3 linked regions of the Chlorogloeopsis sp. ULAP01 genome follow. The main gene of each other region encodes a partner of the protein of the gene in region 2 in a complex. Links are inferred from orthologs where the notes say so. Each region holds a gene or a part of one and is shown on either strand. Other genes may lie near its edges.

Region 1 (5,094 bases), on a different replicon or contig from region 2:
TTTGATATTGTAGGAGTCTCTCCAGTTTTAAACTTTTTTAATCACCAACAAAAAACATTACAAAAACCACAATATAAAGGAGTAGAATACATAGCAACACATATGTGTACTTTAGATGCATTGATAGAATCTGTGGAACCAGTACCGCAAAAATGGGGTTGGGACAAAGATGAAGTTGTGGGTACAGTCATAGATTTTTGGATGAATAACTCAGATAGTATTCGTTATTGGAAAGTACGTTTAAATGATGCTGGTAAAGAAAATTTACTAGTGGCAAGAGTTGCAGATGTTATAGCGTTAAAAGCTGAATTGGAATATTTATTAGGTGAATAGTTATAGATAACGTAGTAGAAGTGAATTTTTAGGATGATTAGCTTATAAGTGATAATTGAGTTTTTTTAACATTTAAAATTGCTAGAACTATGCCCTATCAAAATATCAGTGATTTACCAGATTCTATCAAAGAACATCTACCCAAGCACGCTCAAGAAATTTTTCTAGCTGCTTTTAATAGTGCTGAAAAAGAATACAATTCTGAAGAAAGTGCTTTCCGTGTTGCCTGGAGTGCAGTAAAAAGAGATTACGAAAAAGGTGAAGATGGACAATGGCGTCAAAAGCCAGAATAAAAAATTTATATCTTAACTGGTTTAGGGCAGGAAGCCATAGGTGGAGTGTACTAAACTAGTAGAAATTAAGGTAAATAAAGATTAAATTATTCAATAAATGTAGATTAGGTTAGCGAAGCATAAACCACCATTTTTGGGAGAGTTGATGGTGCGTTACGGACTATCGTCCTAACGCACGCTAAAAAAACACTGCTGTGTAGGCTTACAGTCTGTAGAGTAGAAGAGGGTTTTAGATTTAGATTTGGTATTAAAAGCTACGGTTGGGCATCAGAGCAAGAAATTGCTCATATTCATCAATTCGCATGATTAGTACTACTGTAGCGAACCCTTGTCCCTGCCCACAATAACTTCTCCCGCAGTGTCTGATAATACGAATTATTTTCCCGCAAAATAATAAACTTAGCCCGACATTCTGCCATGCGCACATCAACGCGATGTCCAGGCCAAATTGAAGTAGCTAATACCCCATCCATCCACAATTTTGTACTCAAATCGTAATCTCCCAAAGGCCAAATACTTACAACTGAGCCAGGGGGTAAAACGACGGGGCGGTTAGAAAGACTCATCGGACAAATGGGAGTAATGGTAATGGCTTCCATACCATCATGTATAATTGGGCCATTAGCAGAAACCGTGTAGCCAGTAGAACCAGTGGGAGTCGCGACTATTAACCCGTCTCCTACGTATTGATCGACTACCTCGCCATCAATTTCCATTTCTAGAATTGAGGTAATCATGCGATCGGCAGAAGCGGGTTTAACACACATTTCATTCAAAGCGAGATAGCGTTCGCTCACGGGTTCTAAATTACTACCATGCCCTTCATACACCCCAGCTTGCACCATCATCCGCCTTTGGATAGCGTAGCGATCCTCCAAAAGTCTATCCCAAACTTTTTCTGTATCTTGAAACTCATCCACTGATTCAGTTAAAAACCCCAGGTGTCCTCCTACATTCACTCCTAGAATGGGGATGCCAGCTGGGGCTAAATGTCTTGCACCAGTTAAAACAGTGCCATCACCACCAAGCACCAAAGCCAGATCTATTGGTTGCCCTGCCGAAGCCAAAAACACTGGATAAGGGTTATCTTTTGGCCCGCTTGGCCCCATTAGAACCTGGCATTGGCGATTCTCTAGTTGTTTCGCACAAGTTTCTGCCCAGCGTTTGCTTTGAGCGTCTCTTGCTTTGTAAGCAATAATTACCTGCTTGAGATCCACAGTGTTACCATTTGAGGAGATTAAACTGCTCCATATCGACAGTATCGCGGTTACGATAGATTGCTAGCACGATCGCCAAACCCACCGCCGCTTCAGCTGCCGCTACGGTGATCACAAATACAGTGAAAACCTGACCTTTGATCGCTGTTGAATCCAGGAAGTTGGAAAAAGCCATTAAGTTCAAATTCACAGCATTAAGCAGCAACTCAATTGACATTAATACTCGCACAGCATTGCGGCTGGTAATCAAGCCATAGATGCCAATGCAGAACAAAGCGGCTGCTAGTAATAAAAAGTACTCAAGCTGCATAATAACTGTATCCCTACTGAATTTTTCCCTGAAAGATGCTTGTTGCTAATAGTTAATCATTAATTGTTCATTGCCATTAACCATTGACCATTAACTATTATTCGTTGTCGCTTCCTGCCGATATTAGTTCTCTGGGGCGTTCTGGTAATGTCAAAACAGTTTGCGGCAGTTCGGATGGAGCCGCTTCTGGTAGATATTCGCGACGTGCCAGAATAATTGCACCCACCATTGCCATTAATAACAGAACGGAAGCAACTTCAAAAGGCAGCAAAAAGTCACTGAAGAAATGCTGCCCAATCACAACAATCGGATCTCCTACAGGAATAGCAGTAGAACGAGACCAAGGCGTTGCCAACACCATTGTACTCAGCAGCGCAAATAATCCTAAACTCACCACAGCTGTGAGGGCTTTACGCACCCAAGCAGTGGGAAAGGGAGAAAAATCCTGCCGTTTATTTACCAACATAATGGCAAACAATATCAGCACGTTCACCGCGCCAACATAAATTAACAGTTGTGCGGCTGCTACAAAATCAGCATTCAATAGGAGATACATCCCAGAAATGCTGGCAAAAACACCAGCCAGCAAAAAGGCAGAATGAACGACATTAGAGAACAGCACCACACCTAGTGCCGATCCGATCATCATTACAGCCAATACACCAAACGAAACAACCTGTACTCCTTCGGCTAAATTCACTGTTTTTTTCCTTTGCTATCTGTTAATTGCTAGATTGCTAATAGCTAATTGTGTCATTGCCAGTGTTCTATTAGCTATTAACTATTAGCTTTTCTCCACCAGATCTTCTGGACGAGCACCTGGACGAGGCGCATCAGCTGGTAAATCGTGGGGATCCATAATACCTTTAGGCAGGTATACCAATTCGCGCAAAGGTGTCACCATTGGGTCATTTGTAACTTTGTAAGGTAAACGACCCAACGCCACGTTATCGTAGTTCAATTCGTGGCGATCATAGGTGGAAAGCTCATATTCTTCTGTCATTGACAAACAGTTAGTTGGGCAATATTCCACACAGTTGCCGCAGAAGATACAAACGCCAAAGTCGATACTGTAGTGTTTGAGCTTTTTCTTTTTACTGGTTTTATCAAATTCCCAATCTACTACAGGCAGGTTGATCGGACAAACCCTGACACAGACTTCGCAGGCGATGCACTTATCATACTCAAAGTGAATCCTACCGCGAAATCTTTCGCCAGGAATTAGTTTCTCGTAAGGGTATTGTACAGTTACCGGACGCCGCCGCATATGATCAAAAGTCACAGAAAGTCCCTGACCTATATAGCGGCTGGCTTGCACCGCTTCCTTAGCATAATCACCAACTTGTTTGAAGAACTTTAGCATCGTGTCTCTCTCTTTAACTAAAAATTGCTGATAGCTAATTGCTAAAACAGCAAAAACACTATTAGCAATTAGCTATTAACTATTAACCACCAAAGGCGACGGGAAAAGCCAATTTCAAGGCTGCGGTTAATAGTAAATTCACCAACCCAACTGGTAATAAGAACTTCCATCCTAAATCTAGCAATTGGTCGATCCGAACGCGGGGAACCGTCCAGCGCAATAAAATTGCTACAAATACTAGCAGATAGGCTTTCAGTACGGTCATGGTGATGCCCAATGAGGCGGTGATAATTTGCAGAACTGGATTGGCTTCACTGACTCCAAACCAGTTAGCTAAAACGTCAATGGGAATTGGAAAATCCCAACCGCCTAAGTATAAAACTGATACCAGTAATGCTGAAAGTACTAAGTTGACGTAGGAACTTAGGTAGAACAGAGCGAATTTCATGCCAGAATATTCAGTCTGGTAACCTGCCACCAGTTCCTCTTCTGCTTCTGGTAAGTCAAAGGGTAGTCGTTCACATTCGGCAAGGGCAGAGATCCAAAAAATGAGAAACCCTACTGGTTGTCGCCAAATGTTCCACCCCAAGATGCCGTAGCCTGATTGCTGATCGACAATATCAACGGTGCTAAGACTATTGGACATCATAGCGATCGCTAGTACCGCTAGCGCCAAAGGAATTTCATAGCTAATGGATTGTGCTGCTGCCCGCAAGCCACCCAATAAGGAGTATTTGTTATTGGATGCGTAGCCTGCCATTAACAAGCCAATTGGCTGAATGCTAGACAATGCAATCCACAAAAATACGCCCATGCCAACATTCGTAATTACCAAATTCTGTCCAAATGGCACGATTAAATAAGACAGAAACACTGGTAATACAACAATGATGGGGCCAAGGGTAAACAATAAGGGGTCAGATTTGGCTGGCACGATATCTTCTTTAAAAACCAGCTTTAGACCGTCTGCCACAGGAGCCAGCAAACCCAAAGGGCCAATGTATTCAGGACCAATCCGCTGCTGTGCTGCTGCCGAAATCTTCCGTTCTAGCCATACACAAGTTAGTACTCCCACCGTCGCACCAATAATCATTAGGATCATTGGCAGTGGCATCCAAATCGCTTTGGCTAAGTCACCTGGCAGTCCCAAATCCATGAGGGACTCAATAAAAGTTCCTTGCAGATCAATTCCTGAATTCATGTTTGTTGCTCTTGAAGTCAACTCAAGACAGAAGTTTGAAGTTATGAAGTATGAATTGTGAAGTATGAATGTATTACTGTTTATTGAGTTCTTGCTAGTAACAAGCTGCCCTCACAAGTGTCTACATTCTTGCTCCTTCATCTTTGATCTCACCCTTCATGGTTGATTTCATCCTTCATCTTTTGCTTTTCATGGTTGTTTACAACTATCTACAACTTGTTAATAACTGTAAATTTACCCATCAATTATTTCTGCCCATACCAGGCAAAATTTAAGATTTTTTGCAATTCCCCATGCTTAGTATATCGTTGGATGGCTTATGCCCCTATGAGTTTGATGAGAATTTCTACTTATGGTATGAATTGAGATTTGCTAAC
Region 2 (5,037 bases):
TATAAATCTTTGGTAAAAGTTAATTAATAGAGTTTGCAAAGCTGAAGATTTTTGTTTTAATGGACAAGAAATCACGGAACTTTATAAATGTTGCATAAAGACCAGGGTATTTTGCTGTGTACAGACAAACACTACTCTTAATTAAAGTTTTCTTTGTAGGAAGCATTGCCGTAACAATGTCTTTGTCGGCTTCTGCTCAAATTTTGCTTGCACAAAATCAAAGTAGCGCACAAGTCAAGGAACTTTTGCAAGAAGGGCGTAATTTAGTGCAAGCTGGTGATTACAATCGTGCGATCGCAATTTATCAACAAGCAGCAGAATTAGAGCCAAAAAATGCCTCTATTTATTCTGGCATCGGTTATTTATATGCATTGCAAGGAAATTATTCAGCAGCTTTAAACGCTTATCGTCGTGCTACTGCTCTCAATCCCAATAATAGTGATTATCAATATGCTCTTGGCTACGTTAGTGGCAACTTAGGAGATAATGCCAGAGCCAAAGAAGCTTATCGTCGGGCGATCCAGATGAATCGTAGTAACGTTAATGCTTATGTAGGATTAGCAACTATTCTGCTGCGACTTGGAGACTACAAAAGTGTACAGTGGGCATACGAGGAAGCAGTGAAGCTTGCTCCCAAAAATCCTCAAGTTTATGAATTGCGAGGAGCTATGTTAAAAAAGCAAGGTAAAGCGAAAGAAGCGATCGCTATTTTTAGAAAAGCACGGGACTTGTACGAACAACAGGGTAAATATGACAGTGTCACTAGGGTAGAAGCTACGCTACGCGAGTTAGGAGTGTGAGATGAGATAAGCTAAGTAAAATTTTCAGCTACTATGACTCCTAACAATAATCTTGTGTATTAACTTGAACTATCTTTTACTTCTTCTTTGGCGATATTTCTAATTACTTTTGTTTCACAGATGGACGTTTACGAATCACTTCATATTTTTTCAAAAGACGCTCACAAATACTTAAATTATGTAAGCTTTAGCAAAAAAAATTAAATTAGCCTGTTTTTTAGTTAATCTGCACCTAAATAATCAATTACCCCTCTGTGCAACAAAAGAGGGGTAGGAAGGTAAAATGCTACACGCTCTAATAAGCGTCTTGCAACTCATAAAAGTCAGGTGAAACGTAATCCTTACGCAAAGGCCAACCAACCCAATCTTCTGGCATTAAAATACGCTTCAAATCTGGGTGTCCCTCATAGACTATCCCGAACATATCGTAAGATTCACGCTCTTGCCAATCAGCCGTCTTCCAGATCCAGTAAACTGAAGGCACTCTGGGATTTTCTCTAGGTAAGAAAACTTTAATACGTACTTCTTCTGCCTGATCAACATTATCACTGACTTTGACCAAGTGATACATACTGACCAAATCCTGTCCAGGGCCTAAATCAATACCACACTGGCACTGAAGATAATTAAACCCGTAAGCATAAAGGGCAGTACAAATTGGTAACAAAAAATCAGGTTCTACCTTAATTATCTCTACCCCATTTGCATCAGGTGCTAAGGCCTCATTAGCAAAACCATTTTCCGTCAACCACTGAGAAGTTTTGCCTGCTTTGACTAAGGATTGTTCCTCTACTGGTACTGGTTTTGATTCTTCAGCCACGATTTGTCTCCTCCTTCTTCGCAGTCAACAGAGCAGGAGGTACAGGCAACCCGATTGCTTCTGTTAATTCCTTCGGTGGTGTAACGCGAGTATCAGAGAGCAAATATTTACCAGTGTGGACTTGGGGTACTGACTTCATGTTGTGAGTCGTACTGTAGTAGCGATGGGTTTGTTTAATTACACCACGCTCTTGGATCGAATCATTAGCTATTTTCTTCCGCAACTTGATAATTGCATCGATAATTGCTTCTGGACGTGGTGGGCAACCGGGTAAGTATACATCCACTGGAATCAGTTTATCGACTCCACGCACTGCTGTAGGTGAATCTACGCTGAACATTCCACCAGTAATTGTACAAGCCCCCATTGCAATCACATACTTTGGCTCAGGCATTTGTTCATAAAGACGCACCAGTTGAGGAGCCATCTTCATCGTGATTGTACCTGCTGTAATAATCAAATCGGCTTGCCGAGGGCTAGAACGGGGAATTAATCCGAAGCGGTCAAAGTCAAATCGGGAACCAATTAAAGCAGCAAACTCAATGAAGCAGCAAGCGGTACCAAACAGTAAAGGCCAAAGACTAGAAAGTCGCGCCCAGTTGTAGAGATCGTCAACTGTTGTCAAAATGACATTTTCTGACAACTCTTGAGTCACTGTCGGACGCCCAATTGGGCTGAGAATGCGCTCTTTTTGCTGTTGTTCCACATCTTTCGCTGTTAAATTAGCATCTAAGACCATTCCAATGCTCCTTTACGCCATGCATAAACTAGGGCAACTACAAGAATTGCAATAAAAATTAGTGCTTCAACAAATGCCAATAAGCCCAGACGGTGGAAAGCAACTGCCCAAGGATATAAGAACACTGTCTCCACATCAAACACGACGAATACTAGGGCAAACATATAGTAGCGGATATTGAACTGAATCCAGGCTCCGCCAATAGGTTCCATGCCCGATTCGTAAGTAGTGCGCCGTTCTGGGTTGCGACCGCTAGGCCGCAGGAGCTTGGACGCAGATAGAGCTAAGGCTGGCACTAGGCTACAGATAATTAAGAAGCCTAGAAGGTACTCGTAACCGCTAAGGACAAACACAATGAATATCTACCGCTATATAGTGCTAATAACTCTGTTACCTTCTTTTACATTATATCGATTTGACTATTCTGAAATTTGGAAAACAGACTAAAGGTAATTTGATTCCTTTTTGTCAGTGATAGAAAAACCTAACAGTTATGTCATAATTTTTAACGTAAGTTTAAGCTTTGACCCTCACCCATGCTACGGCTATGAGCGACCAAGCTGTTGAAAATCCAGTTTTAGACCGCTACGAGTGTCGTGCCTGCGGTTACGTCTATGAACCGAATAAGGGAGATGAAAAAAATGACATTCTCCCAGGCACGCCTTTTGCAGAACTGCCCTTGAATTGGCGCTGTCCAGTTTGCAGTGCCAAGAAGAACGCTTTCACCAATATCGGCCCTGCGGGTAAAGCTTCTGGCTTCCAAGAAAATCTCGGCTATGGTTTGGGTGTCAATAATTTGACGCCAACTCAAAAAAGTCTTTTGATTTTTGGTGCTTTGGCTCTTGGTTTCTTATTTTTCATGAGTCTTTATGGCTTGCAATAAGTCACGTTTTTAAGAGTTTAGGTAGGGTTCTGCCCTACCCACAGGAAATTCTAGACAAATTAACAAAAAACTAATAAATACAAAAATGCGCTCAAAAGTGAGAATCTGGCAACGAATATTTGCCTTATTTGCTGTTGTTTTAATGTGTGTTGGTTGTAGTAATGTTCCTTCAACAAGTTACAACCCTTGGGAAGTCATTTCCGTACCGACAGAAGCAAAACTACTGGATATAGCCTTTACTGACAATCCTAAACACGGCTATTTAGTAGGTAGTAACGCTACACTTTTGGAAACCAAAGACGGTGGCAATACCTGGCAACCAATAAAATTGCAACTAGATGACGACAAATATCGCTTTAACTCTGTCAGTTTTGCTGCCAAAGAAGGGTGGATTGTCGGTGAACCTTCTCTGTTGCTGCATAGCACTGATGAAGGTAATTCTTGGTCGCGCATCCCTCTAAGTGAAAAGTTACCAGGTAATCCGATTAATGTTCTAGCGCTAGGAGCCAAAACAGCTGAAATGGCTACTGATGTAGGAGCAATATACAAGACAACAGATGGAGGTCAAAACTGGAAAGCGCAAGTGGAAGAAGCAGTTGGTGTAGTGCGAAATATGGAACGTTCTGCTGATGGCAAATACGTTGCTGTTTCTGCCAAAGGTAACTTTTACTCAACTTGGGAACCAGGTGTAAATGCTTGGGTACCTCACAACCGCAATAGTTCCCGACGAGTGGAAAACATGGGCTTTACAGAAAGTGGACAAATGTGGATGCTAGCACGGGGGGGGCAGGTGCAATTTAGCGATCCAGCTAACCCTGACAAATGGTTGGAAGTGCAATATCCAGAAGTGTCTACTAGTTGGGGTTTGCTTGATTTGGCATATCGCACGCCTGAGGAAATTTGGATCAGTGGTGGCAGCGCCAATTTATTAAAGAGTTCTGATGGTGGCAAAACTTGGGAAAAAGACCGTGATGTTGAAAATGTGCCTGCCAATTTTTACAAAATAGTTTTCTTATCACCAGAACAAGGATTTGTAATTGGCGATCGCGGGATCTTACTTAAATATCAACCCAATATTGCACCTACTGCCAAATCAGAAGCAGCTTAGGTAACAACACAGGTATTAACTCCTAATTATGAGAAAGAAGTTGCAACTTGTAACTCTTTCTTAACTTTGTAGGATAATAAATTAATTAACAATAGATGACGGAGGTAGGAATCTAAATGTCAGGTAGTACTGGAGAACGTCCGTTTTCGGATATTATTACCAGCGTTCGCTATTGGGTAATTCACAGCATCACCATTCCTGCCTTATTTATCGCAGGTTGGTTATTTGTGAGTACAGGCTTGGCGTATGATGTGTTTGGCACACCTCGCCCGAACGAATATTACACCCAAGAACGGCAAGAATTGCCGATTGTGAATAACCGTTTTGATGCAAAACAACAAGTTGAAGAATTTATTGCAAAGTAGTTTGAAATTATGACTAGCGGCAGCAACGTTAACCAACCAGTACAATATCCAATTTTTACCGTCAGATGGCTGGCAGTTCACACCCTAGCTGTGCCTACTGTATTCTTTTTGGGCGCGATCGCCGCAATGCAGTTCATTCAACGCTAGGAGAGAACAATGGAAAGAAACACCAACCCTAATAATCAGCCGGTTGAATTAAACCGGACTTCTTTATACCTGGGACTGCTATTAGTTTTTGTTCTGGGGATTTTGTTTTCCAGTTACTTCTTTAACTAACTGGAAGCATTGGTATTAATTTTTGTTTATTTAACCTGCGTTGATT
Region 3 (5,072 bases), on a different replicon or contig from region 2:
CCAGCTGCGTAACCTACTATCACTACGATACCTATTAACTCTCCCATTCCAATTAACTCCACAAAAAAATTTGAGTTAAGCATTCCCACACTACTGTGGTATTCCATCACCAACATTAATAAAACATACTTAAACACCGTAGTTCGGCATTTCAGTCAATTTATAAACCTCTATACCCCAGTTTAAATCAGCCTTCCCCTGAGTAGCGAGGGGAGAGGGAGAAATAGGGGCAGTGCCTTGGGAGCGCCCTAGAGAGTGGGTGAGGAAGATAGGGAAGATAGGGAAGAATTCTTCTCCGTGTCCCCGGATCTTTTTGTCTCCATGTTCTCCTGTTCCCTATCCCCTACCAAACAAGCTAGTGTGGAGAGTAGTTTTACTTACGTCTTCCTAGATGCATCTTGTGGAAGTTCCTCAAATTTCAACATCCGTAGGAGACTAAAGAAAGAAGAAAAAGTTTATCTGATTGGTCTTAACGCAGCAAGTGGTGCAAATAGCTCAAGGAGGATTGTATGCGAGCAGTACTGATGGCAGGAGGATCGGGAACGCGACTTCGTCCGCTAACTTGCGATCTCCCGAAACCGATGGTACCAATTCTAAACCGACCGATTGCCGAACATATTATTAATCTTCTCAAACGACACGAAATCACAGAAATAATTGCTACACTGCATTATTTACCTGATGCTTTACGGGATTATTTTCAAGACGGTAATGATTTTGGCGTACAAATTACTTACGCTGTAGAAGAAGATCAACCTTTGGGTACTGCTGGCTGCGTGAAAAATATTGCCGAACTTTTGGATGAAACATTTTTGGTAATTAGTGGAGATAGTATTACAGATTTTGACCTGAGTGCAGCAATTGAATTTCACAAACAAAAAAAATCAAAAGCAACTTTGATTTTAACCCGCGTTCCCAATCCAATTGAATTTGGAGTCGTAATTACTGATGAAGAAGACAGAATTCGCCGTTTTTTAGAAAAACCTTCTACTAGCGAAATCTTTTCTGATACTGTTAACACCGGCGCTTATATTCTAGAACCAGAAGTTTTAGAGTACTTACCCGCTAATCAAGAATCTGACTTCTCTAAAGATTTATTTCCGTTATTACTAGAAAAAGGCGAGCCAATGTATGGTTACATCGCTAAAGGCTACTGGTGCGATGTTGGTCACTTAGACGCCTATCGAGATGCTCAATATGATGCTTTAGATCGGAAAGTGAAACTTGACTTTCCTTATCAGGAAATTTCTCCAGGCTTATGGGTTGGTCAAAATACTTATATAGACCCCTCTGCTATAGTTGAAACTCCTGCCATTATTGGTGACAATTGTCGCATCGGTGCCAGAGTTAATATTGAAGCAGGAACCGTAATTGGAGATAATGTCACCATCGGCGCTGATGCTAATCTCAAACGCCCAATTGTTTGGAATGGAGCAATTATAGGCGATGAGGCACATTTGTCGGCTTGTGTGATTTCTCGTGGTACTCGTGTAGATCGTCGTGCTCATGTATTGGAAGCTGCTGTAGTCGGTTCATTATCAACCGTAGGAGAAGAGGCCCAAATTAGTCCGAGTGTACGAGTCTGGCCAAGTAAAAAGATAGAGTCTGGGGCAATTTTAAATATTAATTTAATTTGGGGTAACACTGCTCAACGTAACTTGTTTGGACAACGGGGTGTACAAGGATTAGCGAATATTGATATTACCCCAGAATTTGCGGTGAAGTTGGGTGCTGCCTATGGTTCGACTTTGAAACCTGGTTCTAAAGTCACAGTTTCGCGCGATCAAAGAAATATCTCTCGGATGGTTACCCGATCGCTAATTGCTGGTTTGATGTCGGTGGGTATTAATATTCAGAACCTGGATGCTACAGCTATCCCGATCGCGCGGACAGTTATACCAACGATGGGAGTAGCTGGCGGTATCCACGTGCGGGTGCATCCCGATCGCCCAGATTACATTTTGATCGAATTTTTGGATGCCAAGGGTATTAATATTTCCAAAGCCCAAGAAAAGAAAATTGAAGGAGCTTACTTCAAAGAAGATATGCGGCGATCGCTCATTCATGAAATTGGTGATGTTGCCTATCCCAGCCAAGTAGTTGACATTTATTGCACAGCTTTTGAAAAGCTCTTACACATTGATACACTGCGTAACAGTCGTGCCAAAGTGGTAATTGACTACGTTTATGCCGTGTCTGGTGCGGTGCTACCGCAAATGTTAGATAAATATGGGGCAGATGCGGTAGTACTTAATGCTAGTCTCAATAAAACAGCAGTGTCTACTACCGATCGCGAAGCCCTACTGGCACAGTTAGGGCAGGTAGTGGAGGCATTGAAAGCTAACTTTGGTGTTCAAGTATCGGCGAATGGTGAACAACTGATTTTAGTCGATGAATCTGGCATACCGATTCGTGGCGAAATGTTAACAGCACTCATGGTAGACATGATCTTAACTTCTAATCCTAGAGGGACAGTCGTTGTACCAGTGCATGCATCCAGCGCTGTAGAACAAATTGCCCGTCGCCACGATGGCAGAGTGATTCGCACCAAGGCAAATCCCACAGCACTGATGGAAGCAAGTTACAAAACTACAAATGTAGTTTTGGGAGGTAGTGCAGACACGGGTTTCATTTTCCCGCAACTGCATCCAGGGTTTGACTCAATGTTCTGTATCGCCAAGATTATAGAAATGCTGACAATTCAGGAGCGATCGCTTGCTTCTGTGCGAGCGGAATTACCGCGTGTGATTCACAGATCTCACACAATTCGTTGCCCTTGGACAGCCAAAGGAGCGCTGATGCGCTACTTAGTGGAAACTCACCCAGCCCAAAACCTAGAATTAATAGATGGGGTAAAAATTTGTCAACCTCACGATGACAGTTGGGTGCTAGTTTTACCAGATGCTAGCGAACCACTCGTACATTTGTACGCCAACAGTCATGATCGCGATTGGGTGGATGAAACTTTGAGACAGTACCGTACCCGTGTTCAGGTATTTGTAGAAAAAGAACAAGAACAATTAGTGGCAGAAGTGTAAATAGGGAACAGGGAACAGGGAACAGGTAACAGTAGTTCTTGATTCCCTGTTCCTTATCAAAGCAGCTTTTTGATTACTAAGTTATGGGAATTGGGATGTGGAAAAAATAAATTGCTGTAGAGTAGGCATTGCCTACCCTACTAATACTTAGCGGTCTACCGACCCCATAATCACATCAATACTACCCAAAATCACTACAATATCTGCTACCTTCACACCCCGCAGCAGATGAGGAAGAATTTGTAGGTTATTGAAATCTGCCGGGCGAACCTTCCAACGCCAAGGGAAAACGTTATCATCCCCAACCAAATAAATTCCCAATTCTCCTTTGCCGCTTTCTACACGGGAGTAGATTTCACCTTTGGGAATTTTAAAGGTAGGAGCAACTTTCTTGGCAATATACTGATAATCAAACGCATCCCACTCAGATTTAGGCCCAGCTTGCATCCGCTTGGCTTCCAAATTTTCGTATGGGCCTCCCGGAAGCGCTTTTAGAGCTTGCTTGAGAATCTTCACAGATTCGCGCATTTCCCGCATCCGCACCATATAACGGGCTAAACAATCACCAGCAGTTTCCCACTGGACTTCCCAGTCGAAGTCATCGTAACATTCATAATGGTCTACTTTGCGCAAATCCCACTTCACGCCAGAAGCACGTAGCATCGGCCCAGAAAGTCCCCAGTTAATTGCCTCATCGCGGGTGATGGTGCCAATACCCTCTACCCGACGGCGGAAGATGGGGTTATTGGTAACCAAGCGCTCGTACTCGTCTACCTTGGGCAAGAAGTAGTCGCAGAAGTCCATGCACTTGTCAACCCAACCATAGGGCAAGTCAACTGCTACTCCTCCAATCCGGAAGTAGTTATTGTTAACCATGCGATAACCTGTGGCTGCTTCCCACAGATCGTAAATCATTTCTCGTTCGCGGAACTGATAGAAAAAGGGAGTTTGAGCGCCTACGTCCGCAAGGAAAGGGCCAAACCACAACAAGTGGTTGGCGATGCGGTTTAACTCCAGCATAATCACGCGGATGTAACTGGCGCGTTTGGGAACGGTAATGCCCGCTAACTTTTCTGGAGCATTAACGGTAACGGCTTCATTGAACATACCCGCCGCATAGTCCCAACGACTCACATAGGGGACATACTGGAGATTGGTGCGGTTTTCCGCAATTTTTTCCATTCCCCGATGCAAGTAGCCGATTACCGGTTCACAATCAACGACATCCTCGCCATCCAAAGTCACAATTAACCGCAGAACCCCGTGCATTGAGGGATGGTGAGGCCCCATGTTCAGCACCATAGGTTCAGTGCGGGTTTCTATTCTTGCCATAAATTCAGTGTTCTCCCGTTTGTGAACGATGAAGCCAGTAACCCCTACTTGGAAATGTGTTTGACTTTTTGAGTTCGGGTGGCCTTTTGAAGATATATTTGCTACGAATACCCTAAAATCAACAAATTTATGTTGTGGGATTCATGCGTTTTGATTGCATTTAACTAATCTAATTATATTGAGATGGGTGTAGGCAAGCTGATTTCTACTTACAGAACTATCTATAAGCATTCTAGAAGATTGCTATAGGTTCCATTGGTGTTTGATTACGCTGCTATGCATAAGTATGACTTTAAATCAAGAGCATTTTGATATATTGGTTCAGATACTCAATATTGAACTCGTCCGTGTCGTTGAAGTTCGTGTCCTCATTGTCCATTTCTGCACCAGTTTATATGTCTCATTCCTCGCAAGCATTAGATATCGAAGAACCAATTTTTTCCCATATTCCCGTCTTACCAAAAGAAGTTATTGAAGGTTTAGCAGTGCATTCGAGGGGAAATTATCTTGATGCAACGGTAGGTGGTGGTGGGCATACTCGGCTAATTCTTGAAGCGGTACCAGATGTACGAGTAACGGCGCTCGATCGCGATGAAGATGCATTGGCAGCAGCGAAGAAGAACTTAGCAGAGTTTGGGGAGAGAGTTAGTTTTATTCACAGTAATTTTGCTGCTTATAAGTACCCATCTCATACTTTTGACG

What was found.
Region 1: the proteins of ndhC (region 2) and QUB80_RS07955 are in contact, whole or in part, in a cryo-EM structure (PDB 7NYH), measured with the Escherichia coli proteins. The link is inferred for Chlorogloeopsis sp. ULAP01 from one-to-one orthologs.
Region 3: the proteins of ndhC (region 2) and QUB80_RS09815 are in contact, whole or in part, in a cryo-EM structure (PDB 6ZJN), measured with the Thermus thermophilus proteins. The link is inferred for Chlorogloeopsis sp. ULAP01 from one-to-one orthologs. Residues at the interface, in WP_096411116.1 of Thermus thermophilus: Glu45, Ser46, Asn48, Pro50, Ala51, Gly52, Glu53; in WP_223903221.1 of Thermus thermophilus: Met26, Thr27, Asn29, Gly31, Pro32, His34.

What each region holds. Positions count from the first base shown.
Region 1 is NZ_JAUDRH010000003.1:399,012-404,105, forward strand. What follows is about bases 1,053-3,868. They hold QUB80_RS07955 (NADH-quinone oxidoreductase subunit J), read right to left. Parts: upstream 2,854-3,868; coding sequence 2,251-2,853; downstream 1,053-2,250. Other genes in these bases: QUB80_RS07945 (NAD(+) kinase), read right to left, coding at 1,053-1,843; nuoK (NADH-quinone oxidoreductase subunit NuoK), read right to left, coding at 1,848-2,153; ndhI (NAD(P)H-quinone oxidoreductase subunit I), read right to left, coding at 2,938-3,516; nuoH (NADH-quinone oxidoreductase subunit NuoH), read right to left, coding at 3,599-3,868. Outside these bases: QUB80_RS07935 (YlmC/YmxH family sporulation protein), read left to right, coding at 1-333; QUB80_RS07940 (ChaB family protein), read left to right, coding at 423-626; more of QUB80_RS07945, read right to left, coding at 920-1,052; more of nuoH, read right to left, coding at 3,869-4,717. UniProt on the Escherichia coli protein: NDH-1 shuttles electrons from NADH, via FMN and iron-sulfur (Fe-S) centers, to quinones in the respiratory chain. The immediate electron acceptor for the enzyme in this species is believed to be ubiquinone.
Region 2 is NZ_JAUDRH010000010.1:82,841-87,877, forward strand. The notes cover bases 1,032-3,790. They hold ndhC (photosynthetic/respiratory NAD(P)H-quinone oxidoreductase subunit C), read right to left. Parts: upstream 2,713-3,790; coding sequence 2,350-2,712; downstream 1,032-2,349. Other genes in these bases: QUB80_RS20120 (NAD(P)H-quinone oxidoreductase subunit J), read right to left, coding at 1,096-1,620; QUB80_RS20125 (NADH dehydrogenase subunit K), read right to left, coding at 1,613-2,359; QUB80_RS20135 (rubredoxin), read left to right, coding at 2,907-3,242; QUB80_RS20140 (photosynthesis system II assembly factor Ycf48), read left to right, coding at 3,328-3,790. Outside these bases: QUB80_RS20115 (tetratricopeptide repeat protein), read left to right, coding at 177-800; more of QUB80_RS20140, read left to right, coding at 3,791-4,350; psbE (cytochrome b559 subunit alpha), read left to right, coding at 4,467-4,715; psbF (cytochrome b559 subunit beta), read left to right, coding at 4,725-4,862; photosystem II reaction center protein PsbL, read left to right, coding at 4,872-4,991. UniProt on the Escherichia coli protein: NDH-1 shuttles electrons from NADH, via FMN and iron-sulfur (Fe-S) centers, to quinones in the respiratory chain. The immediate electron acceptor for the enzyme in this species is believed to be ubiquinone.
Region 3 is NZ_JAUDRH010000004.1:279,340-284,411, reverse strand. Bases 2,279-5,072 are described here. They hold QUB80_RS09815 (NAD(P)H-quinone oxidoreductase subunit H), read right to left. Parts: upstream 4,371-5,072; coding sequence 3,186-4,370; downstream 2,279-3,185. Other genes in these bases: rsmH (16S rRNA (cytosine(1402)-N(4))-methyltransferase RsmH), read left to right, coding at 4,766-5,072; QUB80_RS09820 (mannose-1-phosphate guanyltransferase), read left to right, coding at 2,279-3,038. In the rest of the region: QUB80_RS09825 (hypothetical protein), read right to left, coding at 1-107; more of QUB80_RS09820, read left to right, coding at 510-2,278.